2 regions of the Mesorhizobium japonicum MAFF 303099 genome follow, and region 2 is predicted to be linked to the other one. Evidence: predicted binding sites of a transcription regulator. Region 2 holds the regulator's gene; the other holds the start of a gene.
The links. Region 2 encodes LexA, which represses DNA repair genes until DNA is damaged. Its sites were predicted from a motif close to TGTTCNNNNTGTGTTCNG; they were not measured.

Region 1: a site for LexA is predicted at 4,910-4,927, ahead of dinB (DNA polymerase IV). Genes of this name have one in related genera too.

The regions. Positions count from the first base shown of each region.
Region 1 covers NC_002678.2:1,540,369-1,548,411, reverse strand. Annotated here, with positions in the region: gene MAFF_RS08590 (Gfo/Idh/MocA family protein) at 1-687, shown strand, start outside; gene MAFF_RS08585 (NUDIX domain-containing protein) at 746-1,216, opposite strand; gene MAFF_RS08580 (sterol desaturase family protein) at 1,388-1,918, shown strand; gene rsgA (ribosome small subunit-dependent GTPase A) at 1,944-2,984, opposite strand; gene dinB (DNA polymerase IV) at 3,632-4,879, opposite strand; gene MAFF_RS08560 (DUF899 domain-containing protein) at 5,089-5,802, shown strand; gene MAFF_RS08555 (winged helix-turn-helix transcriptional regulator) at 5,867-6,289, opposite strand; gene MAFF_RS08550 (dihydrofolate reductase family protein) at 6,400-6,987, shown strand; gene MAFF_RS08545 (SDR family oxidoreductase) at 7,108-7,989, shown strand.
Region 2 covers NC_002678.2:488,831-496,873, forward strand. Annotated here, with positions in the region: gene MAFF_RS03650 (ABC transporter permease) at 1-14, opposite strand, end outside; gene MAFF_RS03655 (ABC transporter ATP-binding protein) at 20-799, opposite strand; gene MAFF_RS03660 (ABC transporter substrate-binding protein) at 859-1,845, opposite strand; gene MAFF_RS03665 (GntR family transcriptional regulator) at 1,999-2,772, shown strand; gene lexA (transcriptional repressor LexA) at 3,149-3,886, shown strand; gene MAFF_RS03675 (ComEC/Rec2 family competence protein) at 3,880-6,333, opposite strand; gene gltX (glutamate--tRNA ligase) at 6,436-7,860, shown strand.

The sequences.
Region 1 (8,043 bases), 1.1 Mb from region 2:
GTCTCGGTGCATGGCGCCTATATCCAGGACTGGCTGACCAGGCCGATCGACGCGGAAGGCCAGAAGCAGGCGGAGTGGCGCACCGACCCGGCCAGGGCCGGGCAGTCGGCGGTGCTGGCCGATATCGGCGTGCATGCCTTCAATCTGGCGAGCTATATTTCGAGTTGCGAGGCCGAGGCGGTGTCGGCGGACCTGTTCACCGCGGTGCCTGGGCGCCGGCTCGACGACAATGCGCATGTCATGGTGCGCTGGACGGATGGAGCGCGCGGCACGATCCTGGCCAGCCAGACCTCGCCCGGCCACTACTATGATCTGTCCGTGCGCATCTATGGCGACAAAGCCGGCCTCGAATGGTCGGGCGGGCGGCCGGAGGAACTGCGTTTTTCCGTCTATGGCGAGGAAACCCGCACGCTGGTGCGCGGCGGCCATGGTTCGACCGAAGAAAGCCGGCGCGTCTCGCGCATGCCGGCGGCGCATCCGGAAGGCTATATCGAGGCCTTCGCCAATTTCTACCGCGACGCCGCCGACATCATCCGCGCGCATCGCTCCGGTGGCGTGGTCGATGCCGCGCGCGCGGCACAGGTGCCGGATGTTGTCGACGGCGCGCGCGGCGTGAAGTTTGTCGCCGCAGCGGTGGCATCGAACGCGGCGGGCGGCGCATGGACGGCGGCGCGGTTTGCAGGGTGACAGCCGATCTCCCCCAATCTCCCCCACGAGGGGGAGATTGGCAGTTTGCTGCCGGCAATCACCCGATCCCCAGCCGCTTCGCCAGATCCGACAGCATCGGGCGCTGGCCCTGCAGAATTTTTACCTCGGCCTCGGGCAGGCTGAACCAGCCGGCCCTGTCGACCTCCGGAAACTCTTTCATCGAGCCGGATCGCGGCGGCCATTCCATGGTGAAGGTGTTGCTCTTGATGGCGGCGACATCGATCTCGGTGCTGGCCTCCACGGACCAGGCGATCACGACCTTGCCGCCCGGTTGCTTGTAGTCGCCAAGGCGTGCGAAGGGGCCGTCGACCGTGATGCCAAGCTCTTCCCCGGTCTCGCGTTGCGCTGCCGTCAGTTCGTCCTCGCCCTCGCCGACGAGGCCTTTCGGGATCGACCAGGCGCCTTCATCCTTCCTTGCCCAGAACGGGCCGCCGGGATGAACCAAAAGCACCCTGATATCCCCATCGCCTCGACGATAAATCAACAGGCCCGCACTGCGTTTTGCCATTTTTGCATGTCCGTTTGCGGCGCCGGTACAAGATCTGCCGCTTCTTGAGTCGATCATGTCGGGAAATTGCGACGCTATGTCAGATGCATCTGCATTGCACCTCATCCGCGAGTTCGGCAGTCTGATGGCATCGATTCTGGGGCGGCGTCGAAATCAGGTGGGGCGTCCGGAATGCAACTCGGTCTGATCGGCTACTACAGCGATTTCGTGGTCTATCCGCTGGCGATCGCTCTCTTGGGCGTGGCCGGGCTGATCGAGGCCGGGGAAGAGAGCGCGCCGGACTGGATCGGCACGGTGCTGATCTGTCTCGGCCTGTGGACGTTGATCGAATACGTCCTGCACCGCTTCGTCCTGCATCATGTTCCCTACATCAGGGACCTGCACGACCGTCATCACGTCGACGAGCGCAGTCCGGTGGGCACGCCGACCTGGCTCAGCCTCGGCGTGCATGCGTTGATCGCGCTGCCCGTCTGGGTGCTCTCGGATTTCGCGACCGCCAGCGCGGTCGGCTGCGGGCTGATGCTGGGTTATCTCTGGTACATCAGCGTCCACCACATGATCCACCACTGGCATCCCGCCCATCCCAGCTATCTCTACACGCTCAAGCGCCGCCACGCGGTGCACCATCATATCGACGACAGCGCCAATTTCGGTGTGACGTCGCTGTTCTGGGACCGGGTTTTCGGCACGGCGCGGCTGTGAGGGCAGTAGGCAGTAGGGCAGCCGTTCAGCGCCTTTTGCCGCGGCCGGCGGGTGACTTGGCTCCTCGCGGCCCGCTCTGCACCGGCGTGTTGTGCTGGTTTTCATCGGACAGTTTGCGCCAGCGGGCAAGGCGCTCCGGATCGAGCGTGCCGGCCTTCAAGGCAGCCTGCACCGCGCAGCCCGGTTCATGCACATGCGTGCAGTCGCGGAATTTGCACAGCGGTGCCAGCTCGGTGATTTCGGCGAACAGCGTATCGATGCCGTAGCCGACATCGCTGACCTGCAGCGTGCGCATGCCCGGCGTGTCGATCACCCAGCCGCCACCGGCAATGGCGTGCAGGGACCGCGCCGTGGTGGTGTGGCGCCCCTTGGCGTCGTGTTCGCGGATGGCCCCGGTCTGCTGCGGCGACTGCTGCGCCGATCCGGCCAGCGTGTTGACCAGTGTCGACTTGCCGACGCCGGAGGAGCCGATCAGCGCCACCGTCTGCCCCGCGCCGCACCAGGCGGCGAGTGCGCTCGCGGCGCCCGGTATGCGCGGGTTCAGCGTCACCACCGCCAATTCGCGCTGCAGCGCGGCAGCTTGCTTCCGGTACGCCTCGGCGTCCTCGGCCGTATCGGCCTTGGTCAACAGGATCACAGGCGTCGTTCCGGCCTCGTTGGCCAGCGCCAGATAGCGTTCGAGCCGGGCGATGTTGAAGTCGGCATTGCAGGACGTGACGATGAACAGCGTGTCGACATTGGCCGCAGCCAGCTGTGGTCCCCTGCCGCCCTGGACGCGGCGTTCCAGAACCGTCTTGCGGGTCAGGCGACGCTGCACGAGGTGACTATGCGGCTCGACCAGCACCCAGTCGCCGACGGCGTAGTCGCCGGTGGTGGCCTGCGGCGCCAGGGACAGGTCGGTTTGTCCCGTCTGGGACAGGCCGCTCAGCCGGTCTCTGTGCACCATGGCAATGCGGGTCGGGATGAGGTTTGCATCGCTCGCTTCAAGCTGATCGCCGAAAAACTCCGACCATCCAAGGTCGGCAAGGGAGGGGGAGGAGGCCGTCACGGCTTCGACCAAAGGCATGGCGTCGCTGACATCGGACAGTATTCCCGGCAGGATGGGAGAGGCGCGGGCCTCTCGGGATGGGCGATCCGCCCGTCCCGCTGTATGGGCGGCATGGCGGGATTTGGCAAGCAGTCTGGCGACAAAGCCCGCTTGGATTTAGCCCGACTATTCAGCAGGCGGCGAAGTAATTTACCGCCGCTTTACTGACAGATTGATAGAATGAGAGCGCCACCATACACATATTAAGCACGATACAGGTTCTTCGTTGTCAAGAATTCCACCCGACCGTATCCGTTGAGAACAATGCGCAACGTATCTCTTTTCCTTGCCGCCAGTCTCGGGTGTCTTCTCCTCGCGGCCGTTTCTCTCGGGATGGGTGGAACCGTGGTCGAAACTTTGTTTCCGAACGCGAGGGCGGTCAAAGTGGCGCAATGCTCGCGCCTCATTCAGAGTTATCACGACGATAACAGGGCAATGCCGGAACGCGGCACTCCTGAACGCACCCGCTATGTTGACTGCTACTATCTGGTTTGCGGAATCAGATTGGAAGGGTGAGGGTGCCGGGCGACTCTTCAACGAGGTGTGCTCGATGGTGGATTGACCGGGGATTTTTGGAGAACTCCGTCATGGATTTCATGGCCTGAATCCCTGGGCGCCTCCTCCGTCTACAGCTCCTTTTCCGCCAGTTCCCTGAATTCGTCGGGCACCGAGCGCGCCGCTTCCAGCGCCACCGTGCCGTAGCCGACGGCCTGTTTGCCGAAACGTTCGCGGATCTTGTCGATGGCGCGGTCGGCGCCGAAGCGGGCGAGGCCTTTTTTGCTGCCCGGGCGGCGCTTCTCGTCGGCGAGGCCGAGCGGCAGGTCGAGCTGCAGCTCCGCGCTCTCCTCCAGATGCGAGACCGAGATCGCCAGCAGCGAGATGGTCTTTTCGCGTGGATGGTCGGCGAGCACGCCGCGCACCAGGTCGCCGGCGATCTCGGCCAGCATGGTGGTCGCCGAGATCGGCTGGTCGAGCGTGATCGAGCGCGTGACGGCGCTGAGATCGGCAAAGCGCACGCGCACCGTCACCGTGCGGCCGGGCCGCGCCTTGGCGCGCAGCCGGCTGGCGACGCGATCGGCCAGATGCAGCAAGGTGGGCACGATCACCCGCGCCACGGCCGGCTTCTGGCCAAGCGCCGATTGCGCGCCGGCCGAGTGCGCCCGGCGCCTGGTCTCCAGTTTCCTCGGGTCGCGGTTCCATGCGAGAGCGGCAAGCTTTTCGCCGGCGGCGGGACCGAGCAGCCGTGTCAGCGCTCCGCTATGCGTCCTGGCCAGCTCGCCGATGGTTTGGATGCCGATCTCGGCCAGCCGCGATTTGGTCGCCGGACCGACGCCCCACATCAAGGAGACCGGCAGATCGTGCAGGAAGTCGAGCTCCGTGCCGGGATCGACCACCACAAGCCCGTCGGGCTTAGCGACCTGCGAGGCGATCTTGGCCAGATGCTTGGTGCGCGCCACGCCGATCGAGATCGGCAGGCCGAGTTCGGCCCGCACGCGATGGCGGATCGCCGTGGCGATGTCCCGCGGTTGCCCGAACAGATGCGTGCAGCCGGCGACATCGGCGAAGGCCTCGTCGATGGAAATGCGCTCGACCACCGGCGTGAAATCGTCGAGCACTTTTATCGCCGCGTCGCCCAGCCGCTGGTAGTGGCTGAAATTGCCGCCGACGAAGATCAGCTGCGGGCAAAGCTCGCGCGCCTTGCGCCCCGGCATGCCGCCGCGCACGCCGAAGGCCCGGGCTTCATAGGATGCGGCGAGCACCACGCCGCCGCCGACCGCGATCGGCTTGCCGCGCAGCGACGGGTCAAGCAGCTGCTCGACCGAGGCATAGAAGGCGTCGAGATCGGCATGCAGGATGGTGGCTGTCGTTTCCATCCGGCTGCATATCCATGGTTGCTGATGGATAGGAACGAATAGAGAACATAACATGTACATTTGTCAAGCGGCGTGTCCGCGTCGGGCTGGATCACCTGTGCTCTTGTCGCGAAAATTGTGCAGCCATTGTCGGATCGCGCTTTTCAACGACGTCTTCAAGACGGGCAACGAGGCTGTCAGCATATGCCAGAGTGCGGAAGGAGCACGACATGACCGACCACATCATCGCGCCTTACTCGGACTGGTTTGAAGCGCATAAATCGCATCTCGTAAAAGAGAAGGCGTTGACGCGCCAGCGTCAACAACTCGCGGCGGAGCGGCGCGCGCTGCCGTGGCTGCGCATCGACAAGCCCTACGCGTTCGATACGACCCAGGGAAGGAAATCGCTAGCCGATCTTTTCGAGGGCCGCAGCCAGTTGATCATCTATCACTTCATGTTTCCGCCCAACGCGGACTATCGCTGCACCGGTTGTTCGTTCCTTTGCGACCACATCGACGCCGCCAACCAGCATCTCAGGCATCACGACGTCTCCCTGGTCGTCTGCGCGCGCGCGCCTCTGGCCGAGCTCATGGATTTCAAGGCGCGGATGAATTGGCAGTTCGATTGGGTTTCGTCATTCGGCAGCGATTTCAATTTCGACTTCCAGGTATCGTTCACCGAGGACCAGATCAGCTCGGGCCAGGTGCTGTTCAATTTCGAAGAGGTCGCGATGACAGGCAGGGATCGCGGTGGCACGACCGTTTTCTACAGGGATGACGATGGCCAGATCTATTGCACTTTCCAGGTGCGGGGCCGGGGCGGCGAGAACCTGATCGGGACCTATAGCTATCTCGACCTCACTCCCATCGGCCGCAATGAAAACGGGCCGTCGCATACGCTGGGCGATTGGGTCCGCCTTCACGATCAGTACGATGATCGCTGACGATCCGATATCGCCGTGCGGTTGCGCAACGCCCCGGCGGGCCATCCTTCAGGAGCTTCGGCGATCATGTTTTCGCCAGATGTTCGGCCCGCAGCGCCGCCTTCATCCGTTCCAGCGCCGGTTCGCCGCCGGCCGTCAGTTCATCGGCGACCTGCGCCAGATGGTCGTCGGCCTTGCGGTGCTTGCTGCCCCAGGCGCCGAGCGTGGCCAGCACCGGCAACAGGTCGATGCCGGCTTCTGTCAGCCGGTAGATCGCCTTCAGCCCGTGGCTCGGATCGTCGCTGCGGGTGAGGATGCCTTCGTCCTGCAGGGTCTGCAGCCGCTCCGCCAGCGTGCGCGAGGAGATGCCTTCATCCGACTGCAGGAACTCGCGAAAATGCTTTTTCCCGGCGAAGACCAGATCGCGGATGATGAGCAGCGTCCAGCGGTCGCCGAGCAGTTCCAGCGACAGGCTGATCGGGCAGCCGGATCTTTCGCGCGTCGACATGTCTATGGTTCCATTTTTAAATCACTTTACTATTGACATCATTTTTGACCTGCGTCAATGGTTCCAAAAGTAAAGCAATCCCCTTGAGCTGAGCAAACGAGGAGACGACGATGAAGAAGCTCATCTTGCAGATGCAGATGTCGGTCGACGGTTTTGTCGGCGCCAATGACGACCATCGCTGGCAGCTCTGGGAATGGGGCCACGACATCGGCTGGGACGAGGAGCTGAAGCAGGACTTCAACGCCGTCTTCGCCGGCATCGACACCATCCTGCTCAGCCGCAAGATGGCCGAGGAGGGGTATCTGACCCATTGGGGCAATGCGGCGAAGAAATTTCCGGCCGATCCGTTCTACGCCTTCGCCCAGCGCATCGTGGAGGTCCGGAAGGTGGTGCCGAGCGACAGGCTGAAAACCTCGCGATGGGAGCGCAGCACGGTGGTGAGCGGTGACCTGCCTCGTGAGGTCAACGCGCTGAAGGCGGGCGAGGGCGGCGACATCATCGTCTTCGGCGGCGCCGGCTTCGCCTCGTCGCTGATTGCGGCCGGGCTGGTCGACGAGTTCCAGCTGTTCGTCAATCCGGCCGTGCTGGGCGCCGGCCGCCGCATCTTCGACCAGGGCGGTTTCCGAAACCTCCGGCTTCTCGGCTCGAAAGCCTATGCCTGCGGCATGGTGGTGAACCGCTACGCCCCGGCGCAGTGAGGGGCACGGCGAAGGTTCCTGTCAAAAAACTGTTTGGGCAGAATCCTTTGCCCTCGTCTCTTCGTCTTCAAGGTGCGGTCGCCGGCGTGGCGGCCGCCTCAATCCCAGACGGAGATGACGATGATCCTGGTGACGGGCGCCACGGGGCTGAACGGCAAGGCGGTCATGCGCGAGTTCGCGCGGCACAAGCATGAGGTGAGGGCGCTGGTGCGCGATCCCGACCGGGCGTCGGTGGCAGGGCTCGGCGGACTTGCCGGCGTCGAACTGGTCACGGGCGACATGCGCCAGGCGGACACGCTTGGCGCGGCACTCGACGGCATCGATCGCGTGCTGATGATTTCGACCGCCGCCGACGACATGACGGAAACGCAGTGCCGCTTCGTCGATGCCTGCAGGCAGGCCGGCGTCGCGCATGTGGTGAAGTTCTCCGGCGCCGAATCCAACATCGGCTACGACGCGACGAAGTTCCGCTTCACCCGCATGCATGAGGAGGTCGAACGCTATCTGGAAGCGGCCGGCATGGCATGGACGCATCTGCGCCCCAGCCAGTTCATGCAGGTCTACCTGCGCGACGCGCCGACCATTGCCGCCGAGGGCGCCTTCTATCTCGCGCTCGGCGAGACCGAACTGTCGCCGGTCGATGTCGAGGATATCGCCAAGGTGGCTTTCCGGCTGCTGCGCGATGGCGGCCATGCAGGCGAGAGCCTCGATATGACCGGGCCGCAGGCGCTGACGATGAGCGATATCGCGGCGCTTATATCCAAGGCGATCGGCAAGCCGGTTCGCTATGTCGATGTCAGCCCGGCAGAGCGGCGGCGCAACCTGCTGGCCAGCGGCGTTCCAGCCGGCTTCGCCGACGCGCTGGACGAACAACTGGCCGAGCGGTTGCGCCGGCCGAAATCGCGGGTGCATCTGGCGACGCACGACATGTTCGGCGTGCGGCCGACGCCATTCGTTGAATTCGCCCAACGCCACGCCGCGATGTTTCGGGGCGAGGGTTAGCCGGGGCGGAAAAATCGTCCGCGGCGACGTATCCTTTTTGTCAGCCCGTCCGTC
Region 2 (8,043 bases):
TGAATAAAGCCCATGATGATCAGCTCGCCAGCAACATTCGGTCGGTCTTGATGGAAAAGTGGCCGATCAGATCGATAACCGTGACCCTGGCCTTCTCCTCGCCGGTGACTTCCAGCAGGACCCGGCCTGCGTCGAGCATGATCACCCGGCTGCCATAGTCGACGGCGTGCTGCATGTTGTGGGTCACCATCAGCGTGGTCAGCTTCAGCGCATTGACGGCGCGCACTGTCGCCTGCATGACGATCTCGGCCGTGCGCGGGTCAAGTGCCGCGGTATGCTCGTCGAGCAGCAGCAGGTCCGGCGATCCGCCGACGGCCATGATCAGCGACAGCGACTGCCGCTGCCCGCCCGAGAGCAGGTCGACACGGGTGTCGAGACGATTTTCGAGGCCGAGACCCAATATCGACAGGCGCTCCTTGTAGGACGCGAGCCGCGTGGCGTTCAGCCCTTGTCGCAGCGTGCGTTTTTGGCTGCGCAGATCGGCCAGCAGCATGTTCTCCGCCACGGTCATGCTGGCGGCGGTGCCACGCATCGGATCCTGGAAGACGCGCGCCAATCGTGTGGCGCGCTTGTACACCGGCATGGCTGTCACATCGGCGCCGTTGATCAGGATCTTGCCGGTATCCAGGACAAGGGCTCCGGAAATGGCATTGAGCATGCTGCTCTTGCCGGCACCGTTGGAGCCGATGACGATGCCGAACTCGCCAGTGGCCAATGACAGGCTGAGACCGTCCAGCGCGACCTTCTCGTCGGCCTGCCCCTTGTAGAATACTTTGCGCGCGGATCGGATATCGAGCATCGTTCCTCCATGGCCTGAAGGGCGACGGCGCCGACGCCGTCGCCCTGTGCAGCCCGATATCAGTCGACGATGCAGCCGCAATCGGCCATCGAAGCCGGTATCTCGATGCCGAAGGCGGCCATCGCCTTGCGGGAAATCGTTGCCATGTGATCCTTGTAGGCCGGGCGCGACGGCGCGATCGTCTTGGGATCCTTGCCCTTGAGGATTTCGGCGGCGATGTTGCCGGCGTTCATGCCGACCTGCGTGTAATTGACCGCGAAGCTCGCCGGCACGGTGTCGTTGCGGACCGCGCTGTCATCGGAGTTGACGACCGGGATACCGGCCTGGCGGGCGGCGGCGGAGACAGCGGCGATCGCCGGCTGGATCAGGTTCGAGGCCGGACCGTAGATCACGTCGACCTTGCCGGCGAGCGAAGCGATGCGCTGCTGGATGTCATTGACGTTGTCGACGCCGACTTCGACGACCTCAAAGCCGGCGGCGGGTGCCGCCGCCTTGATCTTTTCGATCAGGGCAACGTCATTGGCCTCGCCCGGATTGTAGGGCACGCCAAAACGCTTGGCGTTCGGCAGCAGTTTCTTGGTGAAGGCCATCACCGCGGCGACATCCTGCAGATCGCTGGCGCCGGTCATGCCTTCGTCTCCGGCGTCCCACGACGGCACCAGCTTGGCCGCCACCGGATCGGTGACCGCGGCAAAGACGATCGGAATCCCGGAACCGGCGAGCGCCTTCTTGGCGATCTGCGAGACCGGCGTGGTGATGGTATAGATCAGCTTGGGCTGCTCCGCCTGCAGCTTGGCGATCATCTGCGGCACCAGAGATGCATCGAAATTGGTGTGGCTTTCGGTGTAGACGACGTCCTTGCCCTCGACAAAGCCTTTGTCCGTCAAAGCCTTCTTGAAGCCCGCTATGGCGGCGTTGAGCTGCGGATGCTCGCCGAAATTGGCGATGCCGATGCGTATCTGATCGGCCGCGGCGCTGCCGACGCTGACCATCAATGCACCTGCCAGGGCCAATCCCGACAGCCAAGCGGATTTCGACTTCAACATCATTTCCTCCCAGATTTGATCAGCGCCGTTCACAGGACGGCAACTGCGACGATCATGGTCAGTCCCTCGCCACGTGTCAAACATTATATATAATTCTTGCCATATCTCCCCATCATATATAATTTTCCAGAGCCCGATGATGGACGGATGGCGATGCAGGATCAGAACAATTCCACGAAGACCGAGGCGGCCTATCAGCTGCTGCGGCGCGATATCCTGACCACCCGCCTCATGCCGGGCGCGCCGCTCAAGCTGAGCGCGCTGCGCGGCACATACGGCGTCGGCTGGACGCCGCTGCGTGAAGCCTTGTCCCGACTTGAAGCCGAACGCCTGGTCACCGCCATCAGCAATCGCGGCTTTGCCGTCGCTCCCGTGTCGCGCGCCGAGCTCGAGGACCTGGCGCGCGCAAGGATGGTTGTCGAAATGCCGCTGTTCCTGGAATCGATCGCGAACGGCGGCAGGGAATGGGAGGACGCGGTCGTCACCGCTCATTACCGGCTCTCCCGCTGCAAGACCGCGGTCGAAGACCCTTCCGATGCGGCCGTCGACAAATGGGACGAGAGCCACGAGGCCTTCCATGCGGCGTTGCTGAGCGCGGCGACGTCGAACTGGCTGTTGCGCTTCCGCTCGACGATCGCCGATCAGCTGCGGCGGCATCACCGTTTTCTCGGCCTGGCGCCCACATTACGAGCGGCGGCCGGCCTCAAGGACGGCTATGGCGAGGCAATGGACGCTTTGCGCGAGGCGATCGCCATCGAGCATCACACCGAGATCATGGAAGCGGCGCTCGATCGCGACGTCGAGCGGGCAAAGGCGCTGATGACGGCGCATATCGGCTACACGCTGCACGTCTATGTGCACAGCGAAGACAATTGCGCCAATCCCTACACCGCGCGCGCCGGCAGTCTGAAAGCGGTTTCCGGATGACGCGGCCGCGGCGTCCAGATCCACGCGGCCGTGCCGGCCCTGAACCCGCGATCGTTGGCGTTTTGATTTCGTTTCGTTCCACTGGAAATGGATCGATACACCGTACAAATCCACCCCGTGAACGCCTCTTAAGGGCCTGATGCCAAACCGCATCCAGGGGTAGGCCACAGGCCATTAACCAAAATGATTTCAATGCGCCGCCCGCAGCGGAAGCGGTCAATCGCTGCCCGCTGCCGGGGCCAAATAATTTCGGACGCCTTAACAAATTCATTAAACTTTAAACAGTTGCAGAACACAACTGGAACAGATAGTGTTTGTTCTGGGTTTGTTTTTCGATTCTGGTTCACACCCTTCGTCCAATGCCTTGGGGGCCGCCATGCTGACACGCAAGCAACATGAACTGTTGATGTTCATTCATGAACGGCTCAAGGAAAGCGGCATTCCGCCGTCTTTCGACGAGATGAAGGAAGCGCTTGATCTCGCCTCCAAGTCAGGCATTCATCGCCTGATCACGGCACTTGAGGAACGCGGCTTCATTCGCCGGCTGCCCAACCGGGCGCGGGCGCTGGAAGTGCTGCGGCTGCCGGATTCAATCGCGCCCGGCCTTAACGCGGCAAAGAAATTCTCGCCAAGCGTCATCCAGGGCAGCCTCGGCCAGGGTGGTCTTGGCCGCCAGATCAAGCCGGCGCCGTCGCGCTTGCCCGCGGCCGGCAATGATGACGACGCGGTTTCCGCCGTGTCGATCCCGGTGATGGGTCGCATCGCCGCTGGTGTGCCGATCGATGCCATCCAGCATCAGACACATTCGATCTCGGTACCGCCGGACATGATCATGGGTGGCGAGCATTATGCCCTTGAGGTGAAGGGCGACTCGATGATCGACGCCGGTATCTTCGACGGCGACACGGTCATCATCCGCAACGCCGACACGGCGAGCCCGGGCGAGATCGTCGTGGCTTTGGTCGACGAGGAGGAAGCAACCCTGAAACGGTTCCGCCGCAAGGGCGCCTCGATCGCCCTTGAAGCCGCCAACCCGGCCTACGAGACGCGCATTTTCGGACCGGACAGGGTCAAGGTGCAAGGCAAGCTGGTCGGGCTGATCCGGCGCTACTGAGCAGGAGCGGCCGGCTTTTCGGCTTTTTGATAGGGCGGCAGCCCCCTCGCCTCACGCGAAAATTTTCGCTGCTCGTGCCAAGGCCGATACGGCCCGTCCACCGCGAAGCTGACGGTTAGCGGACCGGTCGCCGATTGGCGGTCGAAGAAGACGGCGGCACTGCCCTTGCGGGCAAGTTGGCGTTTGGTGACGACGAGAACTAGCGGATTGTGACAGGCGTCATAGCCCGTCGCGTCATTGACGACGATCAAATCGGCGAAACCGCAGGCCTTCCAGGTGTCCTTGCGGTCTTCGACATGCGCGATGATCGCACCGGACGGGTGCCGGGCAAGACAGACGCCATCCGTGCAGTAGAACGGTGCTCCCGGCGGCAGATTGACGGCATCGGCAATGTCGAATTGCCCATCCGCCTTGTCGAACATCTCCGGCACGACGATGGTTTCGGACACCAGCGCGCGTTTCCAATTGTCGACGGTGAACTCGTTCGGGCGAGCCCGGCTGACCGCGAGTTCGCCACCGCCGATCGGCAGCGCGACCAGCCGCGCATCTTCCGAGATCAGCACATCCGGGGTGCGCGTATCCGACACCGTCAACAAGCCGGCAAGCGCGAATGGCACTGCCGCGAGCCGTAGCCATGTCGTCGCCATCGTCGCGATGACCAGGGCTATGGTCACCAGCAGCACGGATTGCAGCGAAATCAGCCCGACCGCATCGACCGGTGAGCGTTCCGATATCCACGCCGATATGGCGATCATCGCGGTCAGGCCCTTGCCCATCAGGTAAAGGGTCGGCGCATCCAATCCGAATGGCATCAGTAACGCGCTTGCAACGGCCAGGAACATCACGACTGACACGATCGGCATGACGGCCAGATTGGCGAACAGGCTGAGCGGCGACACACGCTGGAAATGCCAGATGGCAAACAGCGCCGTGGCGCAGCCGGCAATGATGGAGGTCATTGCCAACCCGCCCGTCGCCAGCAGGAATTTTCGCGTGAGAAAACCCGGCAGGGATCGCTTTGGCGGTGGCGGTCTTGCCTTTCCCGCATGGTGATCCGCCCAGCCGGCATAGGCACCGACCAGCGCCGCGGTCGCGGCGAAGGACATCTGGAAGCTCGGGCCGACGACCTCATGTGGCGAGACCACGATGACCGCGATCGCTGAGGTCGCCAGATTGCGCATGGTCAGCGCCGCGCGATCGAACAGGACGGCAATCAGCATCACCGCCAGCATGATGAAGCTGCGCTCGGCGGCGACGACGACGCCGGAAATGACGAGATAGGCGGCGATCGAGAAAAGGGCCGCGGCGGCCGCGTATTTCTTCACCGGCCGACGCGCCGAAAAATCCGGAAACAGCGCGAAGGCGCCGCGCAGCAAACCCATGATGGTGCCGGCGACCAGCGCCATATGCAGTCCGGAAATGGAGATGATGTGGTAGATGCCGGTGCGCCGCATCGCCTCGTTGATTTCATCGGGAATGCCGGCCCGCACGCCGACGATCAGCGCCGCCGCGATCTCGCCTTCAGCACCGCCGACCGTGGCCCGGATGTGGTCGGCAATGGCTTCACGGGCATTTTCTATCCCTGAGAAAAGGCGGGCCGTGAGCGGCACCTCGTCGTCGGTGGCGGAAACAAGCTTTGGATTGCCGAGAAAGAAGCCGCTGCCGCCAATGCCGGCGAAATAGCTGTCGAAGGAGAAATCGTAGCTGTCCGGCCGCACCGGACCGGTTGGCGGCAACAGTTTGGCGTAGCCGGTGACCAGGGAGCCGGCGGTCATGTCCGCCGGGATGTCTCGCGCCGAAAGCCGGACCCTTTCCGGCGCATAGCGCAGTTTCGGCCGCGCGGTCGACGTCACGTCGATGGTCAGCCGGATGCGGCCGGTCTCCATCCGGTCGAGCGAGACGACGCGGCCGGTCACTTGCGTCGAGATTTCCGAACCCAGCATCTGGGTGCCCGCCCGCCATGTCTCGACCTTGGCGGCAAGCAGGCCCAGCGCACACAACAATGCCGCCATGAAGCCCAGATGGGTTTTCTGCCAGGAGCGCGAAACAAGTGCACAGACCACCATCAGCACGACGACCGCGACAGGCTTTGCAAAATCAGGCTCGACCGCGAGCGAATAGTAGCCGATCGCTCCAGCGGCCAGACAAACCGGAACCAGCAGGAAGGCGATGCCCCGGTCAAGCTCGAGCTCCGCCGCGGTCGCCGCATTGTAGCGCAGGCGGGGCCAGGAAACCCGGCCGAGTTGCCGCCGCACGCGCACAATCCGGCCCGAGGCAGGCGACGGAAGTTTCGTCGGGATATCCGCCTGCTGCGGCTGGCTGCCGGAGCCCGGCACCAGAGGCGATGGCGGCAGAGAGACTGGCGGCGCAATCGCAAACAGGGACCGTTCGCTGACGCCAACACCAGCGTCCTCGCCCTGTTCCGAGCCCCGGCCTCGTCCAGCCATCGGGTCTGCCCCTTGCACCCCTGACGCCCTATGCTACATGAACGCGCGACGCGCGAAAGTCCGCGCAGCCGCACCCCGCTTCAGATGGTTTCCGAGAGTTTCATGTCCGACAAGGTCGTCACCCGTTTTGCCCCCTCGCCCACCGGCTATCTGCATATCGGCGGCGCGCGCACGGCGCTGTTCAACTGGCTCTATGCCAAGCACACCGGCGGCACCATGCTGCTGCGCATCGAGGACACCGACCGCGAGCGTTCGACCGCCGCCGCCACGGCCGCCATCCTCGACGGCCTCTCCTGGCTTGGTCTTGGCTGGGACGGCGACGCGGTCTCGCAATTTGAGCGCGCGCCACGCCACCGCGAGGTCGCGGAAGAACTCGTTCGCATGGGCAAGGCCTATTACAGCTACGAAACGCCGGCCGAGCTGGAGGCGATGCGCGAGGCAGCACGGGCCAAGGGCCTGCCGCCGCGCTACAACGGCCAGTGGCGCGACCGCACCCCCTCAGAGGCGCCTGCAGGCGTCAAGGGCGCCATCCGCATCAAGGCGCCGACTGAGGGCGAGACGATCGTCCACGATCGTGTGCAGGGCGAAGTGCGCTTCCCCAACAAGGATCTCGACGACTTCATCATCCTGCGTTCGGACGGCAACCCGACCTACATGCATGCCGTCGTCGTCGACGACCACGACATGGGTGTCACGCATATCATCCGCGGCGACGACCACCTGACCAATGCCGCCCGCCAGACCGTGATCTACAACGCCATGGGCTGGGACGTGCCGTCCATGTCGCACATCCCGCTGATCCATGGCGCAGACGGCGCCAAGCTGTCGAAGCGCCACGGCGCGCTCGGCGTCGAAGCCTATCGAGCCATGGGCTACCTGCCGGAGGCATTGCTCAACTATCTCGCGCGCCTGGGCTGGAGCCACGGCGATGACGAGATCATGTCGATCAAGGACATGATCTCCTGGTTCGATATCGGCGACGTCAACAAGGGCGCTGCCCGCTTCGACTTCGCCAAGCTGGAGGCGATCAACGGCGCACATATGCGCCGCATGGCCGACGCGCAGCTGTTGGACATCTTCATCGCCACTTTGCCCTATCTCGAGGGCGGCCCGGCGATGGCCGCGCGCCTCAACGAACACAACAAGGCGCAGTTGCTGGCGGCCCTTCCGGGTCTGAAGGAGCGCGCCAAGACGCTGGTCGAGCTCGTCGATGGCGCCGCCTTCCTGTTCGCCACGCGCCCGCTGCCGGTCGACGAGAAGGCGGCCCTCCTGCTCAATGACGGTGCCCGCAAGATCCTGCGCGGCGCTCACGAAGCTTTGAACGCGCTTTCCGGCGACTGGACGGCGGCCGCGGCGGAAGCCGCGGTCCGCGACTATGCGCTGGCCGGTGGCCACAAGCTTGGCGCCGTGGCCCAACCGTTGCGGGCCGCGCTGACCGGCAAAAGCACCTCGCCCGGCGTGTTCGACGTGCTTGCCGTGCTTGGGCGCGAGGAAAGCCTGGCGCGCATAGCGGATCAAATCGATTAGGAGCAAACTGGCCCAAGAAGATTGGCATTGAAAGGCGCGTTTCGCAGTGCAACATTAGGCCTTGGCCCAATCTGGCACGCACCTCCTATAATGCGGTGGCGAATACGCGCATTGCGGTGATTTCGACGTGTCGCTTTGCAGAATTTGCCTTTGCCGGCATGAGGAAACAACAAGGAGTTTGCA